DNA from 2 places in the Lysinibacillus sp. FSL M8-0134 genome. Region 1 is predicted to be linked to the other one. Evidence: riboswitches for the same ligand, from Rfam matches in the RefSeq annotation. Region 1 holds a riboswitch; the other holds the start of a gene.
The links. A riboswitch is a leader RNA that binds a small molecule or an ion and turns the genes downstream of it on or off. The one in region 1 is predicted to bind thiamine pyrophosphate.
Positions count from the first base shown of each region.

Region 2: another riboswitch for thiamine pyrophosphate. It lies ahead of MKY49_RS11700 (ABC transporter substrate-binding protein); the one in region 1 lies ahead of thiM (hydroxyethylthiazole kinase).

Region 1 covers NZ_JBBPAJ010000001.1:3,241,909-3,250,256, forward strand. Annotated here, with positions in the region: gene MKY49_RS16505 (universal stress protein) at 1-58, shown strand, start outside; gene MKY49_RS16510 (class I SAM-dependent methyltransferase) at 124-1,053, opposite strand; gene tpx (thiol peroxidase) at 1,142-1,645, opposite strand; gene MKY49_RS16520 (RDD family protein) at 1,788-2,411, opposite strand; gene sppA (signal peptide peptidase SppA) at 2,424-3,437, opposite strand; gene mbcS (acyl-CoA synthetase MbcS) at 3,625-5,205, opposite strand; TPP riboswitch at 5,396-5,494, shown strand; gene thiM (hydroxyethylthiazole kinase) at 5,576-6,343, shown strand; gene thiD (bifunctional hydroxymethylpyrimidine kinase/phosphomethylpyrimidine kinase) at 6,331-7,155, shown strand; gene thiE (thiamine phosphate synthase) at 7,145-7,786, shown strand; gene MKY49_RS16550 (alpha/beta-type small acid-soluble spore protein) at 7,858-8,076, opposite strand; gene thiI (tRNA uracil 4-sulfurtransferase ThiI) at 8,222-8,348, opposite strand, start outside.
Region 2 covers NZ_JBBPAJ010000001.1:2,295,451-2,303,798, forward strand. Annotated here, with positions in the region: gene MKY49_RS11660 (solute symporter family protein) at 1-319, shown strand, start outside; gene MKY49_RS11665 (DUF485 domain-containing protein) at 801-1,139, shown strand; gene MKY49_RS11670 (solute symporter family protein) at 1,148-2,692, shown strand; gene MKY49_RS11675 (hypothetical protein) at 2,788-2,964, shown strand; gene MKY49_RS11680 (TatD family hydrolase) at 3,012-3,761, opposite strand; gene MKY49_RS11685 (ABC transporter ATP-binding protein) at 3,751-4,500, opposite strand; gene MKY49_RS11690 (ABC transporter permease) at 4,475-5,248, opposite strand; gene MKY49_RS11695 (thiamine-binding protein) at 5,248-5,538, opposite strand; gene MKY49_RS11700 (ABC transporter substrate-binding protein) at 5,539-6,534, opposite strand; TPP riboswitch at 6,692-6,802, opposite strand; gene parC (DNA topoisomerase IV subunit A) at 6,931-8,348, opposite strand, start outside.

The DNA of each region.
Region 1 (8,348 bases):
AGCCATTGTACGTTCAGCTAAATGTGACGTACTTGTTATCCGTACACCAGAAAACTAATTCGCAATACATAAAAAGGTATCCTTCTAAAGGATACCTTTTTACTTCTATTGGAATCGTCAGGCTTACTTGCCCTCTTTCCACATTTTCACTTTTTCAAAGAATAATGCCAGAGCCTGTTTATTCTGCATATTTGGTACTTTTGCTAGTAGGACTTCTTTTGGCGCTTTTAATTCTTTCGCTTGCTTTTGTAAAATCACAATGCTTTTTTCTAATGTTTTATTGGCAAACATAGAGTCAGGTAATTGAATGATCGCCTGAATCCAAGCATGCTTTTGAATATATTTGTGTAGTTGCTTAGATTGTTCCGAATCGAAAAGATGAGAGGGCGCAAGGAAAAATAAATAGCCACCATCTTTTGTATAATTCATCGATTGTTCAATAAATAAATGGTGTGCATAACTCATTCCCTCAGACGGACATAGTTCATAGTTGAGTGCCACTTCTTCATTTGGATAATAGCCTACAGGTAAATCACAAACAACTGCATCAACTGGGTTTACCAATAAATCCTCTAAGGCATCTTGACGGTATAAAGAAATAGGCTGCTCTATTAAGTCAGCAGTGGCCGCAGCAAGGCGAATAAGTAGTTCGTCCACTTCAACACCAGTCGCTTCCACTTTGCCATCTAATAGATTCATGACCGTCAGTAGTAAATTACCTGTACCTACTGCTGGATCCATGATTGAAATCTTTTCATTTTCAAGACGCTCTACAAAAATTTGTTCCACAAAATAGCCAACGAGTAAACCTAATGTATCTGGTGTCATTTGATGATTTGGCTGCGAACCTTTACGCATTCCTTTTAAAATGGCGATTTGAATAGCTTTACGAATATCCTCTTTTGTCGCACCCTGTTGTGAAAAATCAACTTCACCATCGAGCCATGCTTCTAGACCATCTAGTAACCCCTCTAACAGTGTTATATTGTGTTCTTTTTCGATTTTTTCGGCATGCTCATTAAGCAAACCAAATAATTTCTCGATATTTTCCATAGATAACTTCCTTTCACACAGAAAAGAGCCGTGACAAAACACGTCACAGCCCATTTGTCTAGTATTATCTTAGCCTAAAAGCAGCTCATTATGCTAGTGCTTTAACAGCTGCAACGGCCGCTTCATAGTTTGGATGATCTGTAGCTTCAGGTACATACTCAACATATGTCACTTTATTATTTGCATCCACAACGAAAACTGCACGTGTCAGAAGACGTAATTCTTGAATGTACACGCCATATGCTTCACCAAATGAAAGGTCGCGGTGATCAGAAACAGTTTGAACTGCATCAATACCTGCTGCCCCACACCAACGCTTCTGAGCAAATGGAAGATCTACGGATACTGTATAAATGACTACATTATCGCCTAAATTAGCTGCTTCTTCATTGAAACGGCGTGTTTGCGCATCACATACACCAGTATCTAATGATGGTACAACACTAAATAAACGAATTTTTCCTTCTGAATCTTTTAATGTTACAGGTGATAGGTCATTCGCTAATACTGTAAAATCAGGAGCTTGATCGCCCACCTTTACTTCATTTCCTACTAGTGTTACAGGACCATTTTTAAATGTTACTTGTGCCATATAAACGCCTCCTAATCATCATATGTACATAATATTACTAAATGAAGGGAATTAATTGCAACTAAGTTAGCTTACTTTATTAGAATGTGCTATTTAATAGGAAAGACTGCCTCACTATTATTTCGAGACAGCCTCTTGCTTACTATTCATTTTTTTCTTCTAGCTTGGCTAGTTCAGGTTTTTCCTCTTGCACTTGATTTTCTATCATCTCTTCTTGATTCAAAGAAGCTATAGGTACGACATCCTTTTCAATAAAGACTTTTTCGTGTACCACGGTTGTATCTGCAAAATAATCATGTAAACCCTGGTTTTCTGGTAGAATGACGACCAAAATATAAAGTGGCATAAAAACATTATTAATAATGCGGCCAATCCAATCACGGAATAACACATCTGACCATGTTAGCTTATCATGTTTTAATGAAATAACACGTAATCCAAAAACCATTTTCCCTAATGTTTGCCCAAAGAACTTTGTCATTAGCACAAAATAGCTATAATAGAGAATTGCCGTGATGAGAGAAATCGGCGCATACCAAACGGTGTCTGATAAGGACCAATCCATTAGATAAAAGATAGGATTGAAGAGTATTCCACCTACAGCAGATATTATGAAACCATCTAATAAAAATGCCCAAAATCGAATCCAAAAGCCAGCGGTTTTTAACGCATAGTTTGTAGGCTTTGCCGATTTTTCTGAGGTGTTGATAAGAAAGCCATTTTCCATAGAGGGTGAGCCCTGCATAACAATTTCATTGTTTGTCATTGTACTTCCCCCTTAGTATTCCCCATATAAATACATCATTTTAGGCGCACTGTAGTCCGTCATAATTTTCATTAGCATCTTTTCTTCCGCAGAGGGACCAAATATGGAGCCTATTTTCATACCAACATACGATTGCCAGCCTCCCATATCATATGCATACTCAAATAATGCAGCATCTTCAAGGCCATAATCTGCTCTTAACGCTGCGATAGCTGCTTCTTCATCCCCAATTTCATCAATTAAGCCTGCCTCAAGCGCTTTTGTACCACCAAGAATACGACCATCTGCCACTTTCTTCACGTCTGCTTCAGACATATTACGACCTTGCTCTACTATGTCCACAAATTCTTCATATGTTTCATTAATCATATCTTGCATCATGGCACGTTCCTCTGCTGTCACTTCACGCATTGGACTTAGCATATCCTTATGTTCACCTGATTTAAACGTTTCAAATTTCACACCAACTTTTTCAGCTAATGCTTGGTAGTTAATAGATTGCATAATAACACCAATCGATCCTGTAATTGTATCACGATGCGCAAATATTTTATCTGCAGGTGCTGAAATATAATATCCACCTGATGCAGCCATAGAATCCATAGATACATAAATTGGAATTTGACGTTCTTCTTTAATCTTTAAGAGCTTTTTATAAATATCTGCTGATTCTTTGACGCCACCACCTGGTGAATTGACACTTAAAACAATGCCTTGTACTGAATCATCATACAAAATATTATCCAATTGCTCTAGGAAAAATTGATGATCATAGGCAACTGGTTGCCATAATGTACTTGAGCCGATATCTTGAATTGTTCCATCTACCTTTAAATAAGCGATCCGCTTATCAAAATTATCTCCTTCAATTACATTTTCATATACATCTAAATTATTTCCTGCCATTAAACTATCAAAATTACCTAGGAAATCTGCTTTAAATAGAGCAAAAATGGTGTTAATCCCCAATGAAAATAATAAAAGAACACCTGCGATTACTAAAGCAACCCACCTTTTAACATTCATGTCTTTCCGCCTCCTTAACACGTAATACGAATGACTAGCTTTTTTGTTTCATTTTTTTGCAATCATATGCAAAAAGATTTATACTATTTATTTCCTCATAATACCTTACCTAAAAAAACAAAAAAAATCAAAGTCCATTGCCATTCTTGAACTTTGATTTTCGACATTATTTCCTAGGAAATGATAATTAGTGTAGTTGTTTTGCTTCTTGCTGTCTTAATTCAACACGTCGAATTTTCCCCGAGGATGTTTTCGGTAGCTCTTCCACAAATTCAATAGCACGCGGATATTTATAAGGTGCTGTCAATAGTTTCACATGATCTTGAAGAGTTCGAATAAGTGCTTCATCACCATTTTCAGCATTTCGAAGTACAACAAAAGCTTTAACAATATTTCCCCGAACTTTATCTGGGCTCGCAATAACAGCCGCTTCTTTTACAGCTGGGTGCTTCATCAAAGCATCTTCTACCTCAAATGGCCCAATTGTGTAGCCAGAGGATATAATGACATCATCTCCACGACCCTCAAACCAAAAGTAACCATCTTGATCTTTATAAGCACGATCACCTGTAATATACCACTCTCCACGGAATTGTAAATTTGTTCGTTCCGGGTCATTTAAATATTTTTTAAACAGTGCGGGAGTGGTGCGATGAACAGCAATATCGCCAACTTCTCCAACAGCAACAGGGTTACCGAAATCGTCTATAATTTCAACCTTATTGCCAGGAGTTGGTTTTCCCATAGAACCAATTCTAGCTTCCATTCCAACCATTGTGCCAACAAGTAATGTGTTTTCCGTCTGACCGTAGCCATCTCGGACTTGCAAATCGAAAGTCTTCGAAAATACGTTAATGACCTCGCTATTCAAAGGCTCTCCTGCTGATACAGCTTGACGAAGTGCCGTTAAATCGAATTCATGTAAATGTTCTAGTGCTGCCATAAAACGATATTCTGTAGGTGTGCAACATAAAACATTTATTTTAAATTTTTCGAGTAACCTTAGATAGGTAGATGCATCAAATTTCCCCTTATATACAAATGCAGTAGCACCACTCCCTAATGTTGCTAGAAACGGACTCCAAATCCATTTTTGCCAACCTGGTGCTGCTGTCGCCCAAACAATATCATCTTCTTGCACACCTAACCAGTGTGGTGCTGTTGTTCGTAAATGTGCATAGCCCCAGCTATGAGTATGTACAGCTGCTTTTGGGTTTCCTGTTGTACCACTTGTATAAGCTAAGAATGCAGTATCTGTACTTTTTGTTGGAGAAGAACTTATGTAAGTTGTAGGTTGAATGCGCATTTTTTCTAAAAGTGGTTGCCAAGGTTCATGGGCCTTCCCTATAACAAATTGTTGCATTCCTTGTAAATTGTTCACCTGATCAAATTGATCAATATAAGGCTCGTAAGCAACAATTCCTTTAGCATTCGCATGCTTGATGCGATATTCAATGTCTTTAGTTCTTAGCATTTCTGAGCTCGGAATAATAGTTAATCCAGCTTTCAATGCTGCAATATATACAATATATGCTTCCACTGAACGAGGTACCATCACTAAAATCACATCACCTTTTGATAAACCTTGCATCGTGAATACGTGTGCAGCTTGATTTGCCCTTTCAAGTAAATATGCATATGTAATAAATTGTACATCCTTATTTTCCTCGTAAATAATTAATGCATTTTTTGTTGTATCTTGAGCATATTTTTCAATTTCATCTGTTATGTTATACCATTCTGGTGCAACTAAATCTTGTCTCTTCATGGCAAATGCCCCCTTTTGCTATGACACATTATAAAACTCTTTTTTCAGCATTTTCAATGGTTTGCGCTTAATTTTGGAAAAGTCATGACAACTATCATACTCTGCTATATGGCATCGGTCACATTTTGTCGATAGGTAAACTTGCTATTGAATACAATTGAAAAGTATGGTACATTTTGGTCAACTAAAAGCAAGATTGCAGGGGGACTCGTCAAGAGTTGAGAAGGTAAAACCTGACCCTTTGAACCTGTTAGTTAATACTGACGTAGGGAGCAATAAACATCTATTGATGAAAGGCTCTTTTTCGTGCATTTTTACACAAAAAGAGCCTTTTTTGCATGCTTACGTCCATCCATAAAGGAGGACTACGATGATATTTCAAACAATTCGTCAACAGCAACCACTGATTCATTGTATTACAAATTATGTGGTAGCAAATTTCCAAGCAAATGGTTTATTAGCAATAGGCGCTTCCCCGGTTATGGCCGATGATAGCCGTGAGGTAGAGGAAATGGTAGCACTCGCTCAAGCCTTGTTAATTAACATCGGTACACTCAATGATCGAACTAAAGAATCAATGTTGTTAGCAGGCAAAATGGCCAATAAACTTGGAATTCCAGTCATTTTAGATCCTGTCGGTGCTGGTGCCACTACTTATCGAAAAGAAACGGTACGATACTTGCTTGAGGAAGTACATTTTTCGGTCATTCGTTGTAATGTTGGGGAACTAGCAGCAATAGCCAATGTTGACTGGCAACAAAAAGGTGTCGATAGTGGGAATGGCTCCATTGCTTTAGAAGAAGAGGCGATTTTATTAGCCCAACATTATCAATGCATTGTTATCATAACAGGAGAACGAGATTTTATAACAGATGGTGTGGATAGCCAATGGATAAATGGCGGGAATATGCAAATGACCGAGGTAACAGGGACAGGCTGTTTACTTAGTGCTATTTGCGGTGCCGCCTATATTGCAGGCCATAATCCATACAGACAATTAGCGGACACATTAACTTACTATAAAAAAGCTGCGGTACTGGCGTCAGCGTTTACATCAGATATTGGTGATTTCCAAATAGCTTTACTAAATGCTCTTTATCGCCTATCGAAGGATGGTGAAGCTTCATGCATATTGTAACGACGATTGCAGGCTCAGATAGTGGTGGCGGTGCAGGCATACAGGCTGATTTAAAAACATTTCAGGAATTAGGGGTGTTTGGTACTTCAGTAATTACAGCTTTGACAGCACAAAATACAATGGGTGTGTCAGGAGTTTTCCCTATTGATCACTCCTTTGTTGAAAAACAATTTCAAGCTTTAATCGAAGATTTTTCAATTGCTGCAATTAAAACAGGGATGCTTTATTCCTCTGATATTATTAAAGCTATCGCACATATGATTCATAATCAAAACATCCCACTAATTGTTGATCCAGTAATGATTGCAAAGGGTGGAGAAAGCTTATTACTGCAAGAAGCTATTGAAGCAATGCGCTCTTCTCTACTACCACTTGCTACGATCGTTACCCCCAATATCCCTGAAGCAGAGGCTCTGACAGGGAGAAAAATACATGATGTTTCAGATATACGTGAAGTAGCTCAAGGTTTTTTTCAATTAGGTGTACATTGCGTCATTCTTAAAGGTGGCCATTTAGCAGATCCAAATTTTGCTATTGATTATGTATTTTTTCAAAACGGTAAATCTTTTTCTATGCAAACTCCACGTATCCAAACGTCCAATACCCATGGCACAGGTTGCACATTTTCAGCAGCAATCACTGCTTTTCTTGGTCAAGGTTTTGCGATGGATAAGGCAATTATCGAAGCTAAAAAATTTATTCAATTAGCAATTTTACATGATTTATCTATTGGTCATGGTTATGGACCAACAAATCATTTTGCTTATCAACTGCATAAGGATTCCTGTGAGGTGTTGATTTATGAAACGTGAGGATTTACAACTTTATTTTATTATGGGCACAAGCAATGTTAGTCATCAGAATCCCCTTCATGTACTAGAGAGAGCGTTGCAAGCTGGAATTACCATGTTTCAATTTCGAGAAAAAGGTTCCCATGCATTAACTGGATTTGCCTATGAACAATTTGCACGTCAATGTCAAAAACTATGTCAACAATATAACGTTCCTTTTATTGTCAATGATGATGTCGAACTTGCATTACGACTTGGTGCGGACGGTGTTCATATCGGACAAGATGATTTACATGTTAGCATAGCACGTAAAAAAATTGGTAATATGATTCTTGGTGTTTCTGTGCATTCCCAGGACGAACTAGAAACAGCCATTATCCATCAAGCAGATTATGTAGGTATTGGTCCGATTTTTGCAACAACTTCAAAACGGGATGCACAATCACCATGTGGTACAAATTTTTTGCAGCAAGCTCACAATTTCTATCCTGAATTACCAATTGTAGCGATTGGTGGAATTAACCCTACCAATGCATACGCCGTATTTCAAGCTGGGGCAGATGGTATTGCTGTTATTTCAGCTATCTGTGAAAGTATAGATATTAAGCATACAGTAAATACGTTAAGGTCTGTGACACGCATAAATGGTTGATTTTTAAACAAACTAAAACCAGTGCCTTTTTACGGTCACTGGTTTTAAGTTTATAAATGCTTAGTCAGCATTTATTGGTTGTTGTTTGGCATACCTTTTAATTGAGATTCTGCCATTTGTACAAGACGTTTAGTGATTTCACCACCAACGGAACCGTTGGCACGAGCTGAAGCTTCAGCTCCTAATTGAACACCAAATTCTTGTGCAATTTCGTATTTCATTTGATCAAGTGCTTGTTGTGCACCAGGCACTGCAAGCTGGTTTGAACTGCGGTTGTTGTTTGAAGCCATGTCTCTCACCTCCTTGTGAATATAGAATGTGCGATATTAGATTTTTAATACAAAAATTTTAGAGGTAAATTGTACCTCTAATGGCATAGATAAAATAACATAAAAAAGCCGTCTCAAAATTGACTTTGAAACGGCTGTAGATACCTTATAATAGATCTGCAAACTTATCTTGTTGCTGTTCTTCTTTTTTAGGGAAAATGTAGACCTCTCGATTTTTTACTGCTCGCTCGATGAGTTCATCAAAATCAGAGAAGCTTTCATAATGCTCTACC
Region 2 (8,348 bases), 950 kb from region 1:
TTATACAATCTATTGGAAGAAATTTAATTCTACAGGCGCTGTAACGGCAATGGTAACAGGATTAGTATCTTGTTTAATTTTAGGAGCGATGGGACCAAATGTGTGGAGCCCAGTTGAAGGTGCTGCAATCTTTGTAGGACAACCACTTGTCCCACTTGCGGTTCCAGCTATCATTACCATTCCTCTAGGCTTTGTTGCTGGATATCTAGGTACAGTTCTTTCTTCAAGTAAAGTACCACAGGAAGAGGCAGAACGTATTTATAAAGAAATTCGCGTGAAAGCGAATACGGGTGTGTCAGTATCGGACATTTCTCATTAATATTTATACACCTCTCTTATAATGAATCTCAATTCAAAAAGTGCAAAAAAATAGGCAAAAAATTCGATTTTTGGTCGAGTTTTTCGCCTTTTTTGTTATTCGATATCTACCAATTTATTTATCGAACAATACTATTCCTCTTCCAAAAAACAGAAAAAATCCAATTTCCACTAGGTGAATAGTGTTTATTTTTAGTTAAAAAAACGAGATTTTTTTGTAAATTTACCCTCCTTTTTTTATCAAGAATCTAGATTTCTCTTTACTTCATTTATTTATCTGAATTTTCTAAAACCCTTTATACCCTTGACTTTGTGCCATTTTTTCTCTCCTAGGACTATTTTCAGAAAAATTTTTTTTACATAATTTTTCTGAAATGTATTGCAATTTTGTGAACTGTTTCATAAAATGAAAATGTGAATTCACTAAACTAGCAAATTTTAGTCTTGAGGCAGAAAAAATATACACAAAATGGGGAATGTTAATGGCGAACAATCAAGCGAAAAAAGGTGTCGTGATTGACTATGATGCAATTGCTAACCAAGAATCATTTAAGGCTCTTGTACGAAGAAAGAACTCTTTTCTTTGGTCTATAACTGCCATATTTTTATTGGCCTACATGATGTTACCAATTCTGACATCATACACGGAAATTCTACACCAAAAGGCATTTGGGGAAATTACTTGGGTGTGGATTTATTCTGCAGGGCTATTCATCATGACATGGGGGTTATGTCATTTATATGTAGCGAAAGCAAACAGTTTTGATAAAGAAGCAAAAGCGATCATCGCTGAATATGAAAACGGAGGTGGCCGCCTATGAGTAATGGAATGAGCTTTACAGCCATATTCTTCTTCGTAGCCATTGTTGGTTTAACTTTAGTTATTACATGGTGGGCTTCTAAACGTACATCTTCAGCAAGTGATTTCTACACTGCTGGTGGTGGCTTAACAGGCTGGCAAAATGGACTAGCTATCGCTGGTGACTATCTATCAGCAGCCTCTTTCCTAGGTATCGCTGGTGCAGTAGCATTATTTGGATTTGACGGATTCTTCTTCTCTATTGGTTATTTAGTAGCTTACTTAGTGGTGTTATACATCGTAGCTGAGCCATTACGTAACTTAGGGAAATTTACATTAGCTGACATGATTACAGCGCGTTTCAATAACGCAAAAGTACGTGGAACAGCTGCTTTAAGCACTATTACAATTGTTTTATTCTACATGATTGCACAACTAGTTGGTGCAGGAGCACTTATTCAATTACTTTTAGGAATCGACTATTGGATCGCCGTATTAATCGTTGGTTTCATGATGACAACTTACGTACTATTCGGTGGTATGACTGCAACATCTTGGGTACAAATCATTAAAGCTTGTCTTTTAATGTTAGGTACAGTAATTATCTCGTTCTTAGTATTAAAAGAGTTCGGCTTCAGTATATCTACAATGTTCAAAGAAATGACAACAGCTACTGATAGTGGTGCTGCTTATTTAAACCCAGGTCTAAAATATACGGATGGACTTGATACTATCTCAATGCTTATTGCGTTAGTATTAGGGACTGCGGGGCTACCACATATCTTAATGCGTTTCTTCACAGTAAAAGACGCACAAACAGCTCGTTCTTCGGTTATTTGGGCAACTTGGATTGTAGGTATCTTCTATGTTCTAACTATTTTCTTAGGTTTCGGTGCAGCAGCATTCGTTGGGAAAGAAGACATTATCGCGGCAAACGCTGCTGGTAACATGGCTGCCCCACTTCTTGCAGAAGCACTTGGTGGCGACATTCTATTCTCATTTGTTTGTGCGGTAGCATTCGCAACAATTCTTGCAGTAGTAGCAGGTCTTGTACTGTCAGGTGCATCTGCCCTATCACATGATATTTATGGACAAATTATTAAAAAGGGTAAAATTACAGAAAAAGAGCAAGTTCTTGCAGCTCGTATTGGTTCGATTACAATTGCTGTTATTTCTATCCTATTAGCGCTTGGTGCACAAACATTAAACGTTGCATTCTTAGTATCTCTAGCATTCTGTATTGCAGGATCTGCTAACCTTCCAGTTATCATTTACACAATTTATTGGAAACGCTTTAATACAGCTGGTGCTGTAACAGCGATGTTAACAGGTTTAATTTCAGCATTAGTATTAGTAGCTATTTCACCAAACGTGTGGAATCCAGTTGAAGGTAAGGCAATTTTCGTTGGTGAACCATTAATCATGTTAACGAATCCTGCTTTAATTTCTGTACCACTTGGTTTCCTTGGTGGCTTTATTGGCACATTACTATCTAAAGAAAGTGATGAGTCGAAATATCGTGAAGTAGACGTGAAAGCTAACACAGGTATTTCTGTACAGGACGTATCTCACTAATACCATGAGAACCTCGTAAGTATCTTGCTTACGAGGTTTTACTTTTTCTCCCCTATTCGCTACTATAATGTTAGAAAGGATTGGAGGGTAAATGTATGTCACAATCTAAAGCTAAAAAGCAACGAATGCATGTTAAACGGACAGTAGGCAAGGATGTTGAAAAAAATCGACAATCGATCTCCTTTAGTACACATGAACGTGTAACAAAAACAAAGAATGAAAAATTAGAGCATGATTACTCAAAACATAAAAAGCAGTATAAGGACGACTAATTCGTACCCTATACTGCTTTTTTCTTAACTTTAATGCAGAAGAACTATTAAAGCTGATAGAAGTTCTTAGTATTTTCACTAATGATTTTAGCCGCTTCCTGTGTTGACAGCCCCTTAATATGCGCGATCACCTCAATCGTCGAATGCATCATCCACGGAGATGTTCGCTTATTCGTAAATGGACCTTCAAACGGCCAAGGACCGTCTGTTTCTACCATCATGAGTTCAATAGGGTACGTTTCAATCAACTGTTGAATTTCTTTTTCATACAAACAATCAGGGGTGATGGAAATAAAATAACCATGCTGAATCATGCGTTTCACTACAGTTTCATCCCCTTTAAACCAATGAAAATGAGCTTGATGAAACTGATGCTTTTCAAGCAAATCACATACGATGGCAGCGTCCTCATAGACAGCATGTAAGATAATCGGCTTGCTAAGTTCCTTTGCCAAAACAATAAAACGCTCTAATAGCACCACGTAAGGACGGTCATCAATAGCATGTTCTTGCCTTAAATAATAAGGAAGGCCAACCTCTCCAACAGCGACCATTTCATCTGCATGACAACGAATCCAATCAAATAGTGCATCCTCTTCACATTGACTTGGTAAAGACTGTTCAGGATGAAAGCCAAAAGCTACCTTAACTTGAGGATAGCTGTTTGATAAATGCAATGTCCTTTGGCATGATGTCAAATGCATGCTAACCGCAATGACAAAATCGGCATCTTCTAGCAAAGTTGGAATCTCCTCATCTTTATACTGATCTAAATGAATATGAGCATCAATCAGCATGCATATCACCCTTTTCTTCTTGTAAATACATAAATAATTGTTGCTTTAAGGCTGTAAATGCAGCAGAATGACGAATTTCCTCTCGGCGAGGTCTAGCAAACGGTACGATCATTTCCTTTTTAACCGTTGCAGGCCTTTTCGTTAAGACTAATATTCGATCTGCCAAAAAGAGAGCCTCTTCTATACTATGCGTAACAAATAGAATAGATTTCCGGTACTCTTCCCAGATAGATAAAAGCCATGCCTGCATTTCCAATCTCGTAAATTCGTCTAGCGCCGAAAAGGGTTCATCTAAGCATAAAATGGGCTTATCACTAACTAAGGCACGTATGAAGGAGACTCGCTGCTGCATGCCGCCTGACAGTTCATTTGGATAGGCATCGATAAAGGACCCAAGACCAACCTTTTCTAGCCATTCCTTGGCACGTTCGACGTTTGGTTTACGCTGTAATTCCTCCACGATGGTAACGTTCTCTAAGATGGTACGCCAAGGCAATAGACAAGGCTGCTGGGGCATATAGCCAATCGTCCCTCTCTTTTGCTGTAAATCCTCTCCATTTAATAAAATGGCCCCATGATCGATTGAAGAGACACCACCTATTAATTGAAACAACGTACTTTTACCACTTCCTGAAGGTCCCACAATAGCTACAAACTCGCCATCCTTAACCTCAAAGGACAGATCTTCAAGGACTTGCAGGGCATCAAAGGATTTACTGATGTTTTGAATGCTGAGCATGGTTACCTCTCCCCTTCACCATGATTTTTTCTATAAATCGTATACTGCTAAACAACAGTAAGCTTAACAAAACAATGGCAAAAATCGCGACAAATACACGATCCGTGCGAAAGGAGGATTGAGCTAAGGTCATATATACGCCAATACCCTTTTTCGCACCAAGCCACTCTGCAATGACAGCACCCATGACACTGTATGTAGCAGCGATTTTAACGCCTGAAAATATAGCAGGATATGCATGCGGCCATTCCAATTTCCAAAAAGTTTGCGAAGTTGTCGCACCAATCATCGCAAAATAGTGCTTTAATTCAGGTGAAGTTTGACGAAATCCGTCCATGGCCGCAATGACTATCGGGAAAAAGCACACAAGGCAAATAATAATGAGCTTTGGTAATAAGCCAAAGCCAAACCATATTATGAGGAGCGGTGCTAAGACAAGTATTGGGATATTTTGCGACATGATCAAAATCGGATAAAACAACTCCCGAATAAACGAAAATCGATGCAACACAATAGCTACCGTTAAACCACAAACAATACCAATAGCAAGGCCTAATATGGCCAATTGCACCGTAGCCAAAGCATGTGGTAAAAAGGTTGGATACGACTGAAAGCCTTCCATCAGAATACGACTTGGTGCAGGTAGAAGCCAATGGGGAACTTCAGCCACATGCACGACTAGTTCCCAGATGAATAAGAGGAAGGCGATAAAGATGATCGTCCTTCCCTTTTGAAACGCTTGTTTCATTACTGATATTTCTCCGTTAATGTATCCATGGTAATACCAGTTGGCTGATAGAGTATTTTCACTTGTGTAATCACATTAATAGCACCAAGCTCTATCATCTTGTCATTCATTTTCTCAATAAGTTGAAGCAATGTTGACAGCTCACCTTCCATCGTCGTTTCTAGCGGATGTACTTCATATTTCACACCAGATGCATCAATCACAGCAATGGCTGCATCCACATAAGGAATGACATCCTCATATTTCTCTGTTTTCGGGATAATTTGGACACTGATTAATGAATTTGCCATTTATTTGGCCTCCTTTTTAGGTAAGAAATCATTCGTAAAGGCTTGCTTTGCATCAAACTCGCCCTCTAATACCTTGTTGCTAGACATCCAATTAGCATAGTTTTCCCATACAGAAAGCTTTTGCTCTCCCCATTGCTTCGCATCGTCCTGATATTTATCAGCTAACCATTCTTGACTTTTATGCACTAAATCTTTATCTAAGTCAGGTGCCGCTTCTAGCAAAATATCTGCAGCCTCACTCGGATGCTCGATTGCGTATTCATAACCTTTAGAAGCAGCTGCAACAAAGGCTTTTACAACATCAGGATTGTCCTTTATCATTTTTTCATTAGTAGCCAATACAGGCGTATAATAATCCAACTGATCACTATAATCCGTTAAATACAACATATTAATCTTTTCCCCACGAAGCTCTGCCTCAATACCTGTCCATGCATAATAAATCCACGCAAAATCAATATCTTTTTCCATCATCGTGAAGAAATCTAAATCACCTGCATTGACAATATCTAATTGATTAATATCGGCATTTTCTGTTTGCATTAACGATTGGAGTACCGCTTGCTCTAGTGGGGCTCCCCAACCGCCATAAGTTTTACCTTCGAAATCCTTTGGTGAGGTAATCCCTTTAGAAGCAATCGAAGCAAAGCCCGATGTATTATGCTGAATGATGGCGGCAATCGAAACAAGTGGTACATCCTGGACACGTGCCTGTGTGATGCCTTCCTGATAGCTTACCCCAAATTCTGCCTTACCAGAAGCTACAAGCTGATCTGCTCCCGCTTCCCCTGGCATCATAATATCAACATCTAAGCCTTGTTCCTCAAAATAACCAAGCTTTTTCGCGACATACAGCCCTGTATGATTTGTATTCGGAGTCCAATCCAGTACTACTGACACCTTTTTTAGCTTATCAGTTGCCTGCTTGTCCTCCTTGTCACTACAGCCCACTAATGTTACAAGTGCAGCCAATAGAATAAATAACCATTTTTTCATGCTAGGTCCTCCCAGTTTGTAATATGAAAGTGTTCATAAAGGAATGCGTGTCACCAGAAAGAAAGCGTAAATACGATGGGCAAGAGGTGTTTGAAAATATAAAAAAACGCCTAGGATTCCTCCCAGACGTAAATTGCAATCAATCTTCAAAACTTTGCTTTTTTGAATAGATGTTCCCTACGCTGGTACGAGCCAAATCAGGTTCAAAGGGTCAGCGTCTATCGGACACAATCTCAGCTAGCAACTACTAGCCCCCCTACATTCTTTCGCTATGAACTTTTCGTTGATTATTATACCCATAGTTACTCTTAAAAGACAAGGTACTAATTTGGTTTAACCGTTTTACACCAAAAAAAGCCCAGCTCACAAAAGAGACTGGGCGTTAAAAAAGCTTGGTTATTGTTCCTTTTTGGTCGTTAGAACATGGGAAATAGCCCCATCTGTTGCGATATCCACTTTAAACGATCCATTGGAATGGCGATCAGCACGAGTCAATGCTTGGACATCTAACACCTCTTGCACGCCTTTTTCTGTTTCAATAACAATCTGCTCCTCATCTGTTGCTTGAATAACGGCCACAATGCGGTGCGGATTTGCTTTTAATTCTGTTAATACTTTTAGACCACGTTTTGCACGACTGGCTACTTCAACCTCTGCGACATTCATTTTCTTAACAGCCCCACGCTGTGTCACAATGACAACATATTGCGTTTGATCAGGTTGTAGCACATTCACACCGACTAAGGCTTCCCCATCTTTTAGCGTAATGCCCTTTACTCCGCCTGTTTTTACACCTGTTACTGGTAATTCCTCCATTGGGAAACGAATTGAATAAGCCGTATCTGTTGTTAACATCAATTCCACGTCATCCGTCACAAACGCTGCATAGATCATGGCATCGCCAGCCTTCACATTCATCGTTTTAATTGGTTTTGAATAACGTGTCACCGCGTAATCGGCAAGTGGAGAGCGTTTAATTTGACCATCCTTTGTCGCAGTGAAGATGTACGTATTTGGTTGATCAAATGTTTCAAAGCCATATACAGCGATAATTGACTCATCTTCACCCGTTGGCACGATACTTGAAATATGCTGACCAAGATCCTTCCAGCGAATATCTGGCAGCTCATGAACAGGCTGATAAATATAATTGCCTCGATTTGTAAATAGGAGTAAATGGTGCTGTGTATTTAAGGTTGCTTCATACAATAAGTAATCCGAATCCTTCATCGCAAAATCCTGACCATTCGAGGCGGCATGTGAACGTGTCGAAGTACGTTTAATATAGCCATCCTTCGTTACGGTTACGACAACCTCTTCACTTGGTACAAGAACATCTAAGGTAATTTTAATCTCTTCAATTTCTTGCTCAATTCTTGAGCGACGAGGCTCTGTAAAGCGTTTCTTAATATCAAGCAATTCTTGTTTAATGACACGTACAAGCTTTGCCTCACTTTGTAAAATCCCCTCTAGCTTAGCAATCAACCTATTTAGCTCGTCCTGTTCTTGTCGAAGCTCTGTAATGTCTGTATTGGTTAAACGGTATAATTGCAAGCTGACAATCGCCTCTGCCTGTACCTCTGTAAAATCAAACTTCGCCTGTAAATTAAGCTTGGCATCCTTTTTATCATTAGAAGAACGGATTGTTGCAATCACTTCATCTAAAATGGAAAGGGCTTTAATTAACCCATCCACGATATGGGAACGATCCTTCGCCTTTTGTAAATCGTAAATGGAACGGTTCGTGACTACTTCTTTTTGATGGGCAATATAGGCATCCAATAATAATGGTAAGGTCATCATTGTTGGACGAC